DNA from 4 places in the Massilia sp. TWR1-2-2 genome. Region 4 is predicted to be linked to each of the others. Evidence: predicted binding sites of a transcription regulator. Region 4 holds the regulator's gene; each other region holds the start of a gene.
The links. Region 4 encodes sigma-54, which starts transcription at its own class of promoters, with help from an activator protein. Its sites were predicted from a motif close to TGGCANGNAANCTGCTTT; they were not measured.

Region 1 (3,669 bases), on a different contig from region 4:
CATCAACGACCGCTACGGCCACCCGTGCGGCGACGCCGCGCTGCGCATCGTCGGCGAAACGACCCAGGCGGCACTGCGCGCGAGCGACCTGCTGGCGCGTTCCGGCGGCGACCAGTTCCAGATCGTCGCGGCGCACACCAACGCGATCGACGCCCTCAAGTTGGCCGAGAAAATCCGCGTTGCCATCGCCGGCACCGCCTTCCCGGGCTGCGACCGCCTCACCATCAGCCTCGCGGTGGCGCAACTCAATGACCAGGAAAGCGCCGACTCGCTGATGCTGCGGGTGAACGCGGCACTGGCGCGCGCCAAGCGCGCCGGACGCAACTGCGTGGAACTGGCGATGCGGTGAGCGGCATGCTGGGCTGGTTGAGGCAGTACCGGCGCGGCCTGCTCGCCGGCGACATCAGCGCCGGCATCGTCGTGGCGATGATGATGATCCCGCAGGCGATGGCGTACGCCATGGTGGCCGGCCTGCCGCCGGTCTTCGGCCTGTACGCCAGCATCCTGCCGCCGCTGCTGTACGCGCTGTTCGGCTCGAGCATGGCGCAGTCGGTCGGGCCGATGGCGATCATCTCGCTGATGACGGCGGCCGCGCTGGCGCCGCTGGCGGCGGCCGGCTCCGGCCTCTACATCGTGCTGGCCGCGCAGCTGGCGCTGTTGTCGGGCGTCGTGCTGCTCGTGTGCGGCCTGCTGCGTATCGGCTTTCTAGCCAATTTCTTCTCGCGTCCCGTCATGAGCGGCTTTACCATCGGCTCGGCCCTGGTGATCGCGTACGGCCAACTTCCTGCGCTGACCGGTGCCGACCTGCCCGCGCTGCACCCGCCAAGCGCGCTGCTCGGCATCGGCTCGCTGCTGCTGTTGCTGGCCGCGCGCAGCTGGCTGGCGCCATTGCTGCGTCGCCTCGGCATGCGTCCCGCCGCCGCCGATGTTGGCGCGCGCCTGGCGCCGATGGCAGTGGTGATCGGCGCCACTGTGCTGGTCGCCTCGCTCGGCCTCGACGTACGCACCACCGGCGCGGTGCCCACCGGCTTGCCGAGCCTGAACCTGGCGCTGTCGCACGCCCACTGGCGTTCCTTGCTGCAGCCGGCGCTGCTGATCGGCTTCATGATCTTCTTGATCAGCATGTCCGCGGCCCAGGCGCTCGCCCTGAAGCGCCAGGAAAAAGTACACAGCAACATGGAGCTGATCGGCCTGGGCGCAGCCAACATCGGCAGCGCGCTGACGGGCGGCTTTCCGGTCACCGGCAGCATGTCGCGCTCCGCTGTCAATTTCGCCGCCGGCGCCAACACGCCGCTGGCCAGCATCATCACCGCGCTGCTGCTCGCGCTCGCGCTGATCGCACCCACCGGCTGGCTGGCGCTGATCCCGCTGCCGGCGCTGGCCGCCACCATCATCGTCGCCGTCCTCACCATGCTCGAACTGTCGACGCTGCGCGTGGCGATGCGCTACGACCGCGGCGACGCGCTCGCGCTGGTGGCCACAGCCGCCGGCGTGCTGGCGTTGGGCGTGGAGGCGGGCGTCGTCATCGGCGTGGTGCTGTCGATGGGCACCCTGATCTGGCGCGCCAGCCGCCCCCACATCGCGGTGTTGGGCCGCATCGCCGGCACCGAACACTTTCGCAATATCGAGCGCTACCCGGCAGGCACCGCACCCGACGTCCTCATGCTGCGCATCGACGCCGGTCTTTTCTTCGGCAACGTCGAAGCCGTCAACTCCCGCGTCGAGGACGAACTGGCGCAGCGGCCGTCCACGCGGCACCTGGTGCTGGTGCTGTCGGCCGTGAATGCGATCGACACGTCCGCGCTGTTTGGCCTGGCCGAACTTAATCAGATGCTGCGCGGGCGCGGCATCGGATTACACCTGGCCGAGGTCAAAGGCCCGGTGATGGACCGCCTGAAGGCGAGCGACCTGCTGTCGACCCTCAACGGCAAGGTGTACTTAAGTACCGTCATGGCCTGGGACGAGCTGACCGGAAAAGCGTGACTTCGTGACGCTGACACCAGCACTTCAGTGCACCGCCACGGTGCGCGCGGCAGTGCATGGCCGCACTCCAGGAACTTGGTAGCTGGGGGTTCGCTCATCGCTGCGCCAGGCCGGTGCGGGCCGCTTGGCACGCATCCTGCTAACCCTTGGGTCATGCCAGACTGCCCACGCTCCGACCATCCCACCACCGCCTGGCGCGCCAGCTTGCTGCTGCGCTTCGCCAACGATGCCGGCGTCACCCGCCTGATCGAACGCGCGCACAGCGGACCGCTGCGCGTGCAAAAGCCGTTGTATCCGGAAGGCTCGCGCATCTGCCACGCCATCGTCATCCATCCGCCCGGCGGCGTGGTCGGCGGCGATTGCCTCGAACTCGCTGCCGACGCCGGCGCCGGCAGTCACGCCTTCCTCACCACGCCGGTCGCGTCGAAGTGGTATCGCGCCAACGGCCGCGTGTCGCGCCAGGACGTGCGCATTCGCGCCTGCGCCGGCGTCGCCTTCGAGTGGATGCCGCAGGAGACCATATTTTTCGACGACGCGAACGTGGTGCTCGATCACGATGTCCAACTGGAGGAAGGCGCGCGCTACATCGGCGGCGAGATCCTGTGCTTCGGTCGGCGCGCATCGGGTGAGTCGTTCCGCCGCGGCGTGATCCGCCAGCGCACCCAGGTTCGCAGCGCCGGTAAGCTGGTGTGGTGGGAGCAGGGCGCGATCGACGCCGGCGGCATCAACAGCCGTTTCGGGCTGCACGGCGCCTCGGTCTGCGCAACCCTCATCGCCGTCGGCCCGCCGATGCCCGCGCCCCTGTTGGCCAGCATGCGCGCCATCGACCCGGCTCTGGCGCTTAGCCAGGTCAAGTCGGTGTGCGTGGCGCGCTACCTGGGCGACGACAGCGAAGCGGCGCGCGGCGCCATTTTCAAAGTATGGCAGGCGCTGCGTCCGCACCTGCTTGGCTGCGATGCGCCGCTGCCGCGCATCTGGAACACATAAAAGGACTGGCATATGGACCTGACTCCACCCGAAAAAGACAAGCTGCTGATCTTTACCGCGGGCCTGCTGGCCGAACGGCGCCTGGCGCGCGGCCTCAAACTCAATTATCCCGAAGCGGTGGCTCTCATCAGCGCCGCCATCCTTGAGGGCGCGCGCGACGTCAAGACGGTCGCCCAGCTGATGTCCGAGGGCGCCACGATCCTGACGCGCGGCGATGTCATGGACGGCATCGCCGAAATGATCCCCGACATCCAGGTCGAGGCCACCTTCCCGGATGGCAGCAAGCTCGTTACCGTCCACAACCCGATTCCCTGAGGGCGCCATGATCCCCGGCCAATACCTGCTTGAATCCGACGACATCGAGATCAACGTCGGCCGCCGCACGGTCACGCTGGTGGTGGCCAACAACGGCGACCGGCCGATCCAGGTCGGCTCGCACTTCCATTTTTTCGAGGTCAACACGGCCCTGCTGTTCGACCGCGCCGATGCGCGCGGCATGCGCCTCAATATCGCCGCCGGCACCGCGGTGCGCTTCGAGCCGGGCCAGCAGCGCACCGTCGAACTGGTCGACCTGGCCGGCGCGCGCCACGTCTACGGCTTCAATGGCCTGGTGATGGGGGCGCTCGAATGACTACCATCACACGCCAGGCCTACGCCGAAATGTACGGACCCACCACGGGCGAGCGCATCCGTCTTGCC
Region 2 (3,669 bases), on a different contig from region 4:
GGCGCTGTCGCCGAGGGTCGGCAGGATGTTGTTGTTCGGCCTGAGCTGAGCCATGCCGGACGGCGGCGCGATGGCCAGCGCGGCAAACGCAGACAGGCAGGCGGCCGCCAGCAGGCGACGCGCGCGGGGCGCCGGAAGCCCGACGGCAGGATCGATTTTCGATTTCACGGTGCTATCATACCTGCAACCGCGGCGCTGGCACCGCGCCCCGCGCGCACCGAAACATTTGTTACCTCAACCGACTGAAGCCTCCATGACCAATGACACCAATCTGACCCACTTCGACAGCGCCGGCCAGGCCCACATGGTCGACGTCGGCGCCAAGGCCGACACCCAGCGCGTCGCCGTGGCCGCCGGCACCATCCGCATGAAGCCGGACACGCTGACGCTGATCGTGTCCGGCAATGCCAAGAAAGGCGACGTGCTCGGCATCGCCCGCATCGCCGCCATCATGGGCGCCAAGCGCACCAGCGACCTGATTCCGCTGTGCCACCCGCTGGCGCTGACGCGGGTGACGGTGGATTTCGACGTCGACCAGCCAGCCAGCAGCGTGCACTGCCGCGCGCAGGTGGAGACGTTTGGCAAAACTGGCGTGGAAATGGAAGCGCTGACTGCCGTGCAGATCGGCCTGCTGACCATTTACGACATGTGCAAGGCGGTCGATCGGGGCATGGTGATGACCAATGTGCGGGTGCTGGAAAAGCACGGCGGCAAAAGCGGAGATTGGTTGGCGGCAGTGTAAGGCCGCAACGATGCCGAGAAGGCGCGTTTTTGATCAACCGAACTTCTGCGACGCTAACTGATCTGAACATCAACGCACCACGCAGTCTGAGCTATCCGCTCGGACATCGTGAGGTCGCACCAATCTTTCGAAAGTGAGGTCATGATGAAAACAAGTGCATGGCTGTTCGCAGCAGCAATGGGCGCCGCCGGCCTGGCGCTGGCGCAATCCGCCCCCCAATCCGCCGTCACAGAAAGTACCGATCCGGCAAAGATCGCTGAAATCGAGCGCCATGCTCAGGACCTCGCGGCGCGCACGCAGTCGTCCGCCGCCGCAACCACGAACGAGCATCAACATGCCAAAAAGCCTCACAGCGCACGCCACCACAAGCACAAAGCGAAGAATAAGTCGGCGATGCAAGACAATGCGCCGTCGGATCAGCCGGCCACCATCGAAGGTAAATAGCCTAGGACACTGACTTGCTGCCGATGCTGGCTTCCTGCATCGAGCGGTTGTCGGACCGGCTCGAGATGTTCAGCTACGGCGTTCAGTTCGTCAACCTCGATTCGTCCCACCACACCCTGCTGCAGAACATGACCTACGAGGCGCTGATCGCCGATCGTCAGAAGGTCGTTGGATCGCCGGGCCTGAATGACAAAATCCCCGCTGGCGTCGCCGCCAGCAGGGATTTTGGTAAGGGCGGCGCCGGATGCCGCATAACGCTACATTATGTCGCTGCTCCGGTGCAGACGCTGGCTGGGCCGACGAGTTTCTGGACTACCGTGGTGGCGCAGGTCCACTTGCCGTCGGTGGCGTTACGGCTCAGGGTGATGGTCTTGCCCTTGACTTGAGCCGAGCCGCCGACGATGGTCGCGGTGACAACGCCAGCCGTGGTGGAGGTGGTGACGACGATCGTGGTGTTGGCGTTTGCAGCTTGTACGCCGACTGCGGCCTCGGTTGCTGCTGGCGCGGTGCCGGCTGCCGGAATGACCGGGGTCAGACCGTCGTTCAGTGCGACTTCGAAACCCGTCTTGGCAGGGGCTACTTCAGCCAGCGCAGCGGCAAATTTCGATTTGGCGACATAGTCCTGGTACGCAGGAATTGCCACGGCAGCCAGGATACCGATAATAGCCACAACGATCATCAGTTCGATCAGGGTGAAACCAGCTTGTGCCTTCTTAACCATTTTCATCGATTTCATTTTGTTGCTCCTAGTGTAGGGGGTTAACACGTTGAATGCTTCTGAGTTTATGTATAGCAACAGACGTGCCAGCTTGGAAATATACGTTTTCGTTGTAGTGACGCTATTAACCGTCAATTGATCGACATGTTTTGTCCGCCCGCTGACAAATTTTGTCAGACCGCCGGCAAAAGCTTGTCACTTTCTGACGCCGAGGCCGCGACAGACTGGCGACCTGCGCGATTACCTGTTTGAACTCCCTCGGCCGCGCGCATCCTCTCAACGGCGATGAGTCTTATTGAATGCCGTTCACCGCTATTTCGAAAGGCCCAACTGAGTGGGGCCATCGCTAAATTAAGAACCCCGGCTTGCGTCGCCGCAAGCCGGGGTTTTCGTTCAGCCGGCGCCTGCGCGCCGCTAAATTACGTCGCTGCGCCCGTGCAGACGGTAGCCGGGCCAACGAGTTTCTGGACTACCGTGGTGGCGCAGGTCCACTTGCCGTCGGTGGCGTTACGGCTCAGGGTGATGGTCTTGTCCTTGACTTGAGCCGAGCCGCCGACGATGGTCGCGGTGACAACGCCAGCCGTGGTGGAGGTGGTGACGACGATCGTGGTATTGGCGTTTGCAGCTTGTACGCCGACTGCGGCTTCGGTTGCTGCCGGCGCGGTGCCGGCTGCCGGGATGACCGGGGTCAGGCCGTCGTTCAGCGCAACTTCGAAGCCCGTTTTGGCAGGGGCTACTTCAGCCAGCGCAGCGGCAAATTTCGACTTGGCGACATAGTCCTGGTACGCAGGAATTGCCACAGCAGCGAGGATACCGATAATAGCAACAACGATCATCAGTTCGATCAGGGTGAAACCAGCTTGTGCCTTCTTAACCATTTTCATCGATTTCATTTTGCTGCTCCTAGTGTAGGGGGTTAATACGTTCAATGCTTCTGAGTTTATTTAGAGCAACATCCGTGCCAGCTGAAAATACGCGTTTTCGTTGCAGTGACGTTATTTAACATTAATTGGATCGACATTTTTTGTCTGCCCTCTGACAAATTCTGTCAGGCCGCCGAAAAAATCTGTCAATTTCTGACGCGATCGCCCCTACCTTGACACGTCCGCGCGCCCGGCACGGGGAGGCCGCGACAGGCTCGCGACCCGAACGATTAACTGTTCGACCTCGCTCGGCCGCGCAGCTCCCGACGGCGGTCAGGTCGGTTTGACTCCGCCGTTCACCGCTAGTTCGAACGGCCCGACTGAGTGGGGCGTTCGCTCAATGAAAGACCCCGGCTTGCGTCGCCGCAAGCCGGGGTTTTCGGTCAGCCGGCGCGTGGGCGCCGCTAAATTACGTCGCCGCGCCCGTGCAGACGCTAGCCGGGCCAACGAGTTTCTGGACTACCGTGGTGGCGCAGGTCCACTTGCCGTCGGTGGCGTTACGGCTCAGGGTGATGGTCTTGTCCTTGACTTGAGCCGAGCCGCCGACGATGGTCGCGGTGACAACGCCAGCCGTGGTGGAGGTGGTGACGACGATCGTGGTATTGGCGTTTGCAGCTTGTACGCCGACTGCGGCTTCGGTTGCTGCTGGCGCGGTGCCGGCTGCCGGGATGACCGGGGTCAGGCCGTCGTTCAGCGCGACTTCGAAGCCGGTTTTGGCCGGCGCTACCTCAGCCAGCGCTGCGGCGAATTTCGACTTGGCGACATAGTCCTGGTACGCAGGAATTGCCACGGCGGCGAGGATACCGATAATTGCCACAACGATCATCAGTTCGATCAGGGTG
Region 3 (3,669 bases), on a different contig from region 4:
GAGCATCGCCGCCGCGGCGCACGGCTTTGCCTCGAGCGTGTTCGGCTTCATGATCTGCCGCTTCATGCTCGGGCTGGCCGAGGCCGGCAACTACCCGGCCTGCATCAAGACCACGCGCCTGTGGTTCCCGGTCGGCGAGCGCGGCGTCGCGGTCGGCATTTTCAACGCCGGCACCAACGTCGGCGCCATGGTCACGCCGATGCTGGTGCCGTTCGTGCTGGCGGTGTGGGGCTGGCAGCAGGTGTTCTGGGTGATCGGCGCCGCCGGCGTGGTGTGGCTGTTTTTCTGGTGGCGCAACTACCACGATCCGGACCAGCATCCGACCGTCAGCAAGGCAGAACTGGCGCACATCCAGGGCGCGGCCGAACCGGCGGCGGCGAAGGTCGCGTTTCGCGACGTGATCCGCATGCGCGCCACCTGGACGTTCGCGATCGGCCACATGCTGACGGCGCCGGTGTTCTGGTTCTACCTGTACTGGCTGCCGCCTTACCTGAACCAGCAGTACCAGCTCGGCATCAGCATCACCCAGCTTGGCGCGCCGCTGATCGTCATTTACCTGATGGCCGACATCGGCAGCATCGCCGGCGGCGGCTTGTCTTCCTGGCTGATCGTGCGCGGCATGCGCGCCATCCCGGCGCGGCTGGTGACGATGCTGCTGTGCGGCCTGTGCATCGCGCCGATCATGTTCGTGTCGTCGGCCAAGGGGCTGTGGATGGCGGTGGCTTACATCTCGGTGGCGATTGCCGCGCACCAGGCGTGGACCGCCAACATCTGGAGCCTGGCGATGGATATGGCGCCAAAGAACGCGGTGGCGTCGATGTTCGGCATCGGCGGCACCTGTTCGGCCATCGGCGGCATGTTCATGACGCAGATCGTCGGCTTCGTGCTGACCCGCAGCGACAACAACTACACGCTGTTGTTTACGATGATCCCGGCCACCTACTTCATCGCGCTGGTCTGGATCTGGCTGATGCACCCGCGGGCGGCAAAGCCGGCCAGCGCGTGAACGATCGTAGCGATCATGAGACCGTCTTCACTGCTGCGCATCGAGCGGCTCGATGCGCTGATCGCCGAGCTGTCGGTACGCGGCCTGCGCGCGCGGCGGACGGTGCGCCACGGCCATGCGCGATCCGCTGGTGGCCGCCCTGTTCGGCGGGGCGCGGCAGTAGTGAAACCGGCGCGAGGGCAGCGTGCTATCCGCGGCCTGGCAAGATGAGGCAAAAAAAAACCTGGCTGAACGTGATAGCGTCCAGCCAGGGTCGCGGAGAGCGTAGCGTGGTTAGGTACGGCGGCGACGCGTCAGCGCAGCGCCCAGCAGGCCGAGGCCGAGCAAGGCGAGGGTGCCTGGCTCAGGCACGTCGCCCTGGGGATTGATGACGCCATTGTCCAGAATGCCGCGAACGTCGTAGCTGATGCCGTCACCCTGAACTTTTACCGCCGACAGGAAGCCACCACGGCCACCGTTTTCGAGCGGGGTCAGCTGGTTGAACGATGCGGCGGACAAGCCAGCGCCGGTGATCCGGTAGATTGAATTCGCGCCCTGCGCGAGATTGCCCGGATTGTTAGTATTGAACGAGAAATTCAGGTCGAAATTCCCGCTAGGGCCGTTCACCTGGCAACAGTTACTGCCGTAGGCGATACTGTTCGCAGCCGGCGCGTCGATGTTCAGGAACGTCAGAGTTGGCGTGTTCAGGACGTTGAAATACCACTGGCTCACGTACGATGAGGTCCCTGCCAGCGCGGCACTGACGGTCATGGTCAGCTTGACCATTCCAACTCCGTCATCTTCAAACAGCGCGGTTGCCCACACGGTTGAAGCTGGCGTGGTCGGCGTCAGCGTGCCGTTGAAAAAACCGGCGTCCGAATAGTTAATCTTGACTTGACCTGCCATGGCGCTCGAGTGTGCGAAGGCGGCACCGATAATCATGGCAAGAAGGCTCTGTTTCAGTTTCATTATAGTTCCCCGTTTTTAGTTTGGTGACAATCAGTAAGCATTTTTCGTGCCAAAAAAAAATAGACCGATAAATCAGGCACTTGCTTTTGCTCGATAAACATGTCCGGCAGTTACTGTAAATATTATCGACACCGATAGGAAATGTAATGTTTCATTGATAACAATTCAGGCAAGAATTTGGTTTGTTAATTCGGTGCGGTAGAAACGCGGAAATTAGTAACAATTTGTAAGTCGATTCTGTAACGGCTATCAAAAAGACGTCGACCCATCCGTGTAATCGTAGCCAATTATTAATTTTCTTTACTGAGCAGAAGCGGTAGATAGCTTTAAGCGGAGCGGTTCCACAGATAACATTCTTGCTATACACGTTTGTAGAATGACAAAAGATGATGACGCGAACGTAATATTAATCTTTATCAAGAGAAGCTATTAAATGTGCGCGGAAACAAATATTTTTATTGCCGTACGGAATTTGTTCAATTATGATTTAGCTTGAAATCTGAAACAGGGCATACCACGCGAAAGCGTGGGACGCAAAGTCAACGGTCTAAAGGGCATACGCCCCATGACGGCAGGACTGCCAGACAAGAAGGTGGGCTGAGAGGCTCACCGGGCGTTACTTTCGAGCGTCGGATAATGTCCCGACGGCGGATGCTCGCCGGTCGTCGCAGTCTTGTTTTAGAAACTTTTAAAACAGGACACCTCATATGCAACTCATCTATCCGCAACAGAAGCTGATCGTTTCGCTGGTCGCCGCCACCCTCGCCACCCTCGCTTTTCCTGCTTTCGCCGCGCCGCCGTCCGCCGCTGGTCAGTCTGAATATGCCCGCGGCCGCATCCTGGTCGAAGCCCGCCCGGGCCTGTCCAACGATGACCTCGACACGATCCTGAAAGTCCACGGCGGCAAGCGCCGCAAGCTCGGCCAGAGCAATGTCCACATCGTCGACCTGCCGGGCAATGCGTCGGAGACGGCCGTCATCGAGCGCCTGCGCCACAATCCGCACCTGAAATTTGCCGAGCTCGACAAGCGAGTGGCAGTCACGATGAGCACGAACGACCCGTACGCCGGCAGCGCATGGCATCTGAGCAAAATCGGTGCGGACACCGCCTGGGATGTGTCCCAAGGCGCCGGCGTGACGGTGGCGATCCTCGACTCGGGCGTCGACACGACCCACCCGGACCTGGCGCCGAACCTGGTGGCCGGCTTCAATGTCTACGATAACAATACCGATGTCGCCGACGTCTGCGGCCACGGCACGGCAGTAGCCGGCACCGCCGCTGCCGCCACCAACAACGGCGTCGGCGTCGCCGGCATGGCCGGCAGCGCAAAGATCATGCCGATCCGCATTGCCTTCTTCGATGCGTCCGTCGGCAAGTGCTACGCCTATTACAGTACCGCCGCCAGCGGCCTGACCTACGCCGCCGACCACGGCGCCCGGGTGGCCAACATCTCCTACGGCAGCCTGACCGAAAGCGCCGCCGTGGCCAGCGCCGCCGACTACCTGAAATCGAAGGGCGGCCTGGTGTTCGTTTCGGCCGGTAACACCGGCACCGATCAAGCCGCCTCCGTGACGAACTCGATGATCGTAGTCTCGGCCACCGATGGGTCCGATGCCAAGGCCGGCTTCTCCAGCTTCGGCGCCTTTGTCCACTTGTCGGCGCCGGGCACCGGCATCTGGACCACCTCGCGCGGCGGTGCCTACCAGGCCTGGAGC
Region 4 (3,669 bases):
GACCCAACGGCGCCGGCAAGACTACCTCGTTCTACATGATCGTCGGCCTGGTGCCGTCGGACGCCGGCTCGATCGACATCAGCGGCGTCGACATCTCGAGCATGCCGATTCACCGCCGCGCCTCGCTCGGCCTGTCGTACCTGCCGCAGGAAGCGTCGGTGTTTCGCAAGCTGACGGTGGAAGACAATATCCGCGCGGTGCTCGAACTGCAGAAGGTCGATGGCAAGGCGCTGACCAAGGCGCAGATCAACCAGCGCCTCGACACGCTGCTGGCCGACCTGCAGATCGAGAAGCTGCGCGAGAACCAGGCGCTGTCGCTGTCGGGCGGCGAACGGCGCCGGGTCGAGATCGCGCGCGCGCTCGCCACCAATCCGCGCTTCGTGCTGCTCGACGAGCCGTTCGCCGGCGTCGACCCGATCGCGGTCATCGAGATCCAGCGCATCGTGCGCTTCCTCAAGGAGCGCGGCATCGGCGTGCTGATCACCGACCACAACGTGCGCGAGACGCTCGGCATCTGCGACCGCGCCTACATCATCAACCAGGGCGCGGTGCTTGCGTCGGGCCGCCCCGACGACATCATTGCAGACGAATCGGTGCGGCGCGTCTACCTCGGTGAACACTTCCGGATGTAGCGATGAAACAGTCACTCCAGCTACGGACCTCGCAACACCTGGCGCTCACGCCGCAACTGCAGCAGTCGATACGCCTGCTGCAGTTGTCCACGCTTGAACTGCACCAGGAACTCGAGCATCTGCTGTCGGACAATCCGCTGCTCGAGCGGCTCGACGACCCGCTGGACAACTCGGTGCGGCTGCTCGCCGACGGCGCCATCGGCTCGAGCGCCGCGCCCGGTGAAGCTGCGCCCGAGCCAGGCGCGCAGGATGCGCCGCCGGCCGATGCGCCAGCGGCGGAAGGCGAGGGCGGCGACGTCGACAGCGCGCCGGCCGAAAGCGGCGCCGACAGCGACGACTGGGGCGAGTCCGCCCGCAACAAGGCGCCCGACGACGAGGACTCGCGCCCGCAGCTCGAAGCGTCCGCGGTGACCCTGCGCGACCACCTGATGGAGCAGATGCGCCTGGCCGTGCTGGAAGTGCGCGACCGCGCGCTGGTCGAACTGATGGTCGACGCGCTCGACGACAACGGCTACCTGACCGAGTCGCTCGAAGAGATCTTCGAGCGCATGCCGCCCGAACTCGAACTCGATCTCGATGAACTGAAGACGGCGCTGTCGCTGCTGCAAAGTTTTGATCCGGTCGGCGTCGGCGCGCGCAACGCGTCCGAATGCCTGGCGCTGCAGATCCGCCGCATGCCGGGCGTACCGATGGTCACGCGGCGCATGGCGCTGAAGATTGTCACGGACCACCTGACGTGGTTTGCCCAGCGCGAATTCAACAAGCTGAAAAAATCGCTCGACTGCGACGACGAGGACCTGCGTGAGGCGCAGTGCGTGATTCGCCAGTGCAATCCTCACCCGGGCGCCGCGTTCGGTTCAGGTGCGTCAGACTACGTGGTGCCGGACGTCATCGTGCGCAAATCCAAGAGCGGCTGGACGGTGACATTGAACCACGACGTGATGCCGCGGCTGCGCGTCAACAGCATGTACGCCAACTTGCTCAAGCAGGGCAAGGGCGAAGGGCAGATGGGCGCGCAGTTGCAGGAAGCCAAGTGGTTGATCAAGAATATGCGCCAGCGCTTCGATACGATCCTGCGCGTGGCGCAAGCTATTGTTGAGCGCCAACGCAATTTCTTTTCCCACGGCGCAGTTGCCATGCGCCCCCTTGTGCTGCGTGAAATTGCTGATACACTGGGTTTACACGAGAGTACTATTTCTCGGGTCACAACTCAGAAATACATGCTGACACCGCATGGAATGTTTGAGTTGAAATATTTTTTTGGTAGCCACGTCGCCACTGAAGCAGGAGGAGAAGCATCCTCGACGGCGATACGGGCACTCATCGTGCAACTGACAGGAGCAGAAGACCCTAAAAACCCACTATCAGACAGTAAGATTGCAGACATGCTGGGGGAACAGGGAATGGTCATTGCGCGGCGCACAGTCGCCAAGTACCGCGAAGCGCTGAAGATCCCACCTGTAACTCTCAGGAAAAGTCTGTAAAGTTTTTACGATGTTCCTCTGCGCTTATGACGCATGAACAGGAAGCGACATCATCAAAGGAGTGTGTATGAATCTCACAATCAGTGGACATCATCTTGAAGTGACACCAGCCATCCGCGATTACGTACAAACCAAACTGGAGCGAGTGAAGCGACATTTCGATCAAGTCATCGACATTGCCGTGATCCTCACAGTTGACAATCTTACTGAAAAAGAAAAGCGGCAAAAAGCCGAAGTCAATCTGCGGTTGCCGGGCAAGACGGTCAATGTCGCCAGCATGTCGCACGACCTGTACGCGGCGATCGACACACTGATCGACAAGCTCGATCGCCAGGTCATGAAGTACAAATCCCAGCTGCAGGAACATGGCCACAAGGCCATCAAGCACCTGCCTGAGGAAGAGATCATCGCCGCTGCGTAAGCCGGCCGATCGAGCAAGCGAGGGCGCCTTCACGGCGCCCTTTTCAATTCGATTTCACCCTGCACGGATGAGGTGCTGGCGTGCGCTAGAATGCAGCTTTAACATCGACAAGCACACCATGACCGACTTCGTCAAAACCCATGTTGCCAACGGCACCGGCGTCATCACGCTCGACCGTCCCCGTTCGCTCAATTCGCTGTCGCTCGACATGGTGCGCGCGCTGACCGACGCGCTGCTGGCCTGGCGCGACGATCCGCAGGTCGACGCTGTCGTGCTTCGCAGCACCTCCGAAAAAGCCTTGTGCGCCGGCGGCGACATCCGTTTCTTCTACGACGTCGGCAGCGCGCCGACCACCGGCGGCAGCGCTTCGCTGGAAGACTTTTTCACCGAGGAATATCGCCTCAACCATTTGATCTATCACTACCCGAAACCGTACGTCGCGTTGATGGACGGCGTCGTCATGGGCGGCGGCCTCGGCATCGCTGAAGCGGGTCCGCGCGGCCTGCGCGTGGTTACCGACGGCACCAAGATGGCGATGCCCGAAGTAAACATCGGCTTGTTCCCGGATGTCGGCGGCAGCTATTTCCTGTCGCGCGCACCGGGCAGGCTGGGCTACTACCTTGGGCTGACCGGCTTGACCATCCGCGCCGCAGACGCGCTGTACGCGGGCCTGGCCGACACCTTCGTGCCGCAGGCGCAGATGCCGGCGCTGGCGCAGTTGATTGAATCGACGCCTGGCGCGCAGCTGCGCGAAGCGCTGGTCGCCTTCGCCGCGCCGTTCGCCGCCGGCGCCGCCATGCTGGAAACCGAGCGCACCACCATCGACCGCCACTTCGGCGCGCCAGGCGTGCAGGCGATCATGGATTCGCTGGCGTCCGACCCGGGCGAGTTTGCGCAAAAGACGCTGGCGGCGATGGGCAAGCGTTCGCCACTGCTGATGCGCGTCACGTTCGAGCTGTTGCGCCGCGGCGCGACGATGGAACTGGCCGGCTGCCTGCGCCTCGAGCGCATCCTCGTGCGGCGCAATTTCGAGCACGGCGAAGTGCTCGAAGGCGTGCGCGCGCTGGTGATCGACAAGGACAATGCGCCGAAGTGGAATCCGCCGGCCTTGAGCGAAGTGACCGACGAAATG

Region 1: a site for sigma-54 is predicted at 2,109-2,126, ahead of ACP7DD_RS20730 (urease accessory protein UreD). Genes of this name have one in related genera too.
Region 2: a site for sigma-54 is predicted at 1,976-1,993, ahead of ACP7DD_RS12195 (pilin). Genes of this name have one in related genera too.
Region 3: a site for sigma-54 is predicted at 1,989-2,006, ahead of ACP7DD_RS06715 (PEP-CTERM sorting domain-containing protein). Genes of this name have one in related genera too.

Annotation. Positions count from the first base shown of each region.
Region 1 is NZ_JAFCWM010000026.1:3,722-7,390, forward strand. Features, by position in the region: gene ACP7DD_RS20720 (diguanylate cyclase) at 1-349, shown strand, start outside; gene ACP7DD_RS20725 (SulP family inorganic anion transporter) at 355-1,983, shown strand; gene ACP7DD_RS20730 (urease accessory protein UreD) at 2,137-2,970, shown strand; gene ureA (urease subunit gamma) at 2,983-3,285, shown strand; gene ACP7DD_RS20740 (urease subunit beta) at 3,293-3,601, shown strand; gene ureC (urease subunit alpha) at 3,598-3,669, shown strand, end outside.
Region 2 is NZ_JAFCWM010000011.1:41,335-45,003, forward strand. Features, by position in the region: gene ACP7DD_RS12180 (M48 family metalloprotease) at 1-54, opposite strand, end outside; gene moaC (cyclic pyranopterin monophosphate synthase MoaC) at 254-742, shown strand; gene ACP7DD_RS12190 (hypothetical protein) at 887-1,186, shown strand; gene ACP7DD_RS12195 (pilin) at 1,449-1,922, opposite strand; gene ACP7DD_RS12200 (pilin) at 2,324-2,797, opposite strand; gene ACP7DD_RS12205 (pilin) at 3,237-3,669, opposite strand, start outside.
Region 3 is NZ_JAFCWM010000005.1:144,581-148,249, reverse strand. Features, by position in the region: gene ACP7DD_RS06720 (MFS transporter) at 1-1,006, shown strand, start outside; gene ACP7DD_RS06715 (PEP-CTERM sorting domain-containing protein) at 1,280-1,954, opposite strand; cyclic di-GMP riboswitch class I at 2,453-2,539, shown strand; gene ACP7DD_RS06710 (S8 family serine peptidase) at 2,662-3,669, shown strand, end outside.
Region 4 is NZ_JAFCWM010000015.1:73,946-77,614, reverse strand. Features, by position in the region: gene lptB (LPS export ABC transporter ATP-binding protein) at 1-632, shown strand, start outside; gene ACP7DD_RS15755 (RNA polymerase factor sigma-54) at 635-2,116, shown strand; gene hpf (ribosome hibernation-promoting factor, HPF/YfiA family) at 2,184-2,537, shown strand; gene ACP7DD_RS15745 (enoyl-CoA hydratase/isomerase family protein) at 2,656-3,669, shown strand, end outside.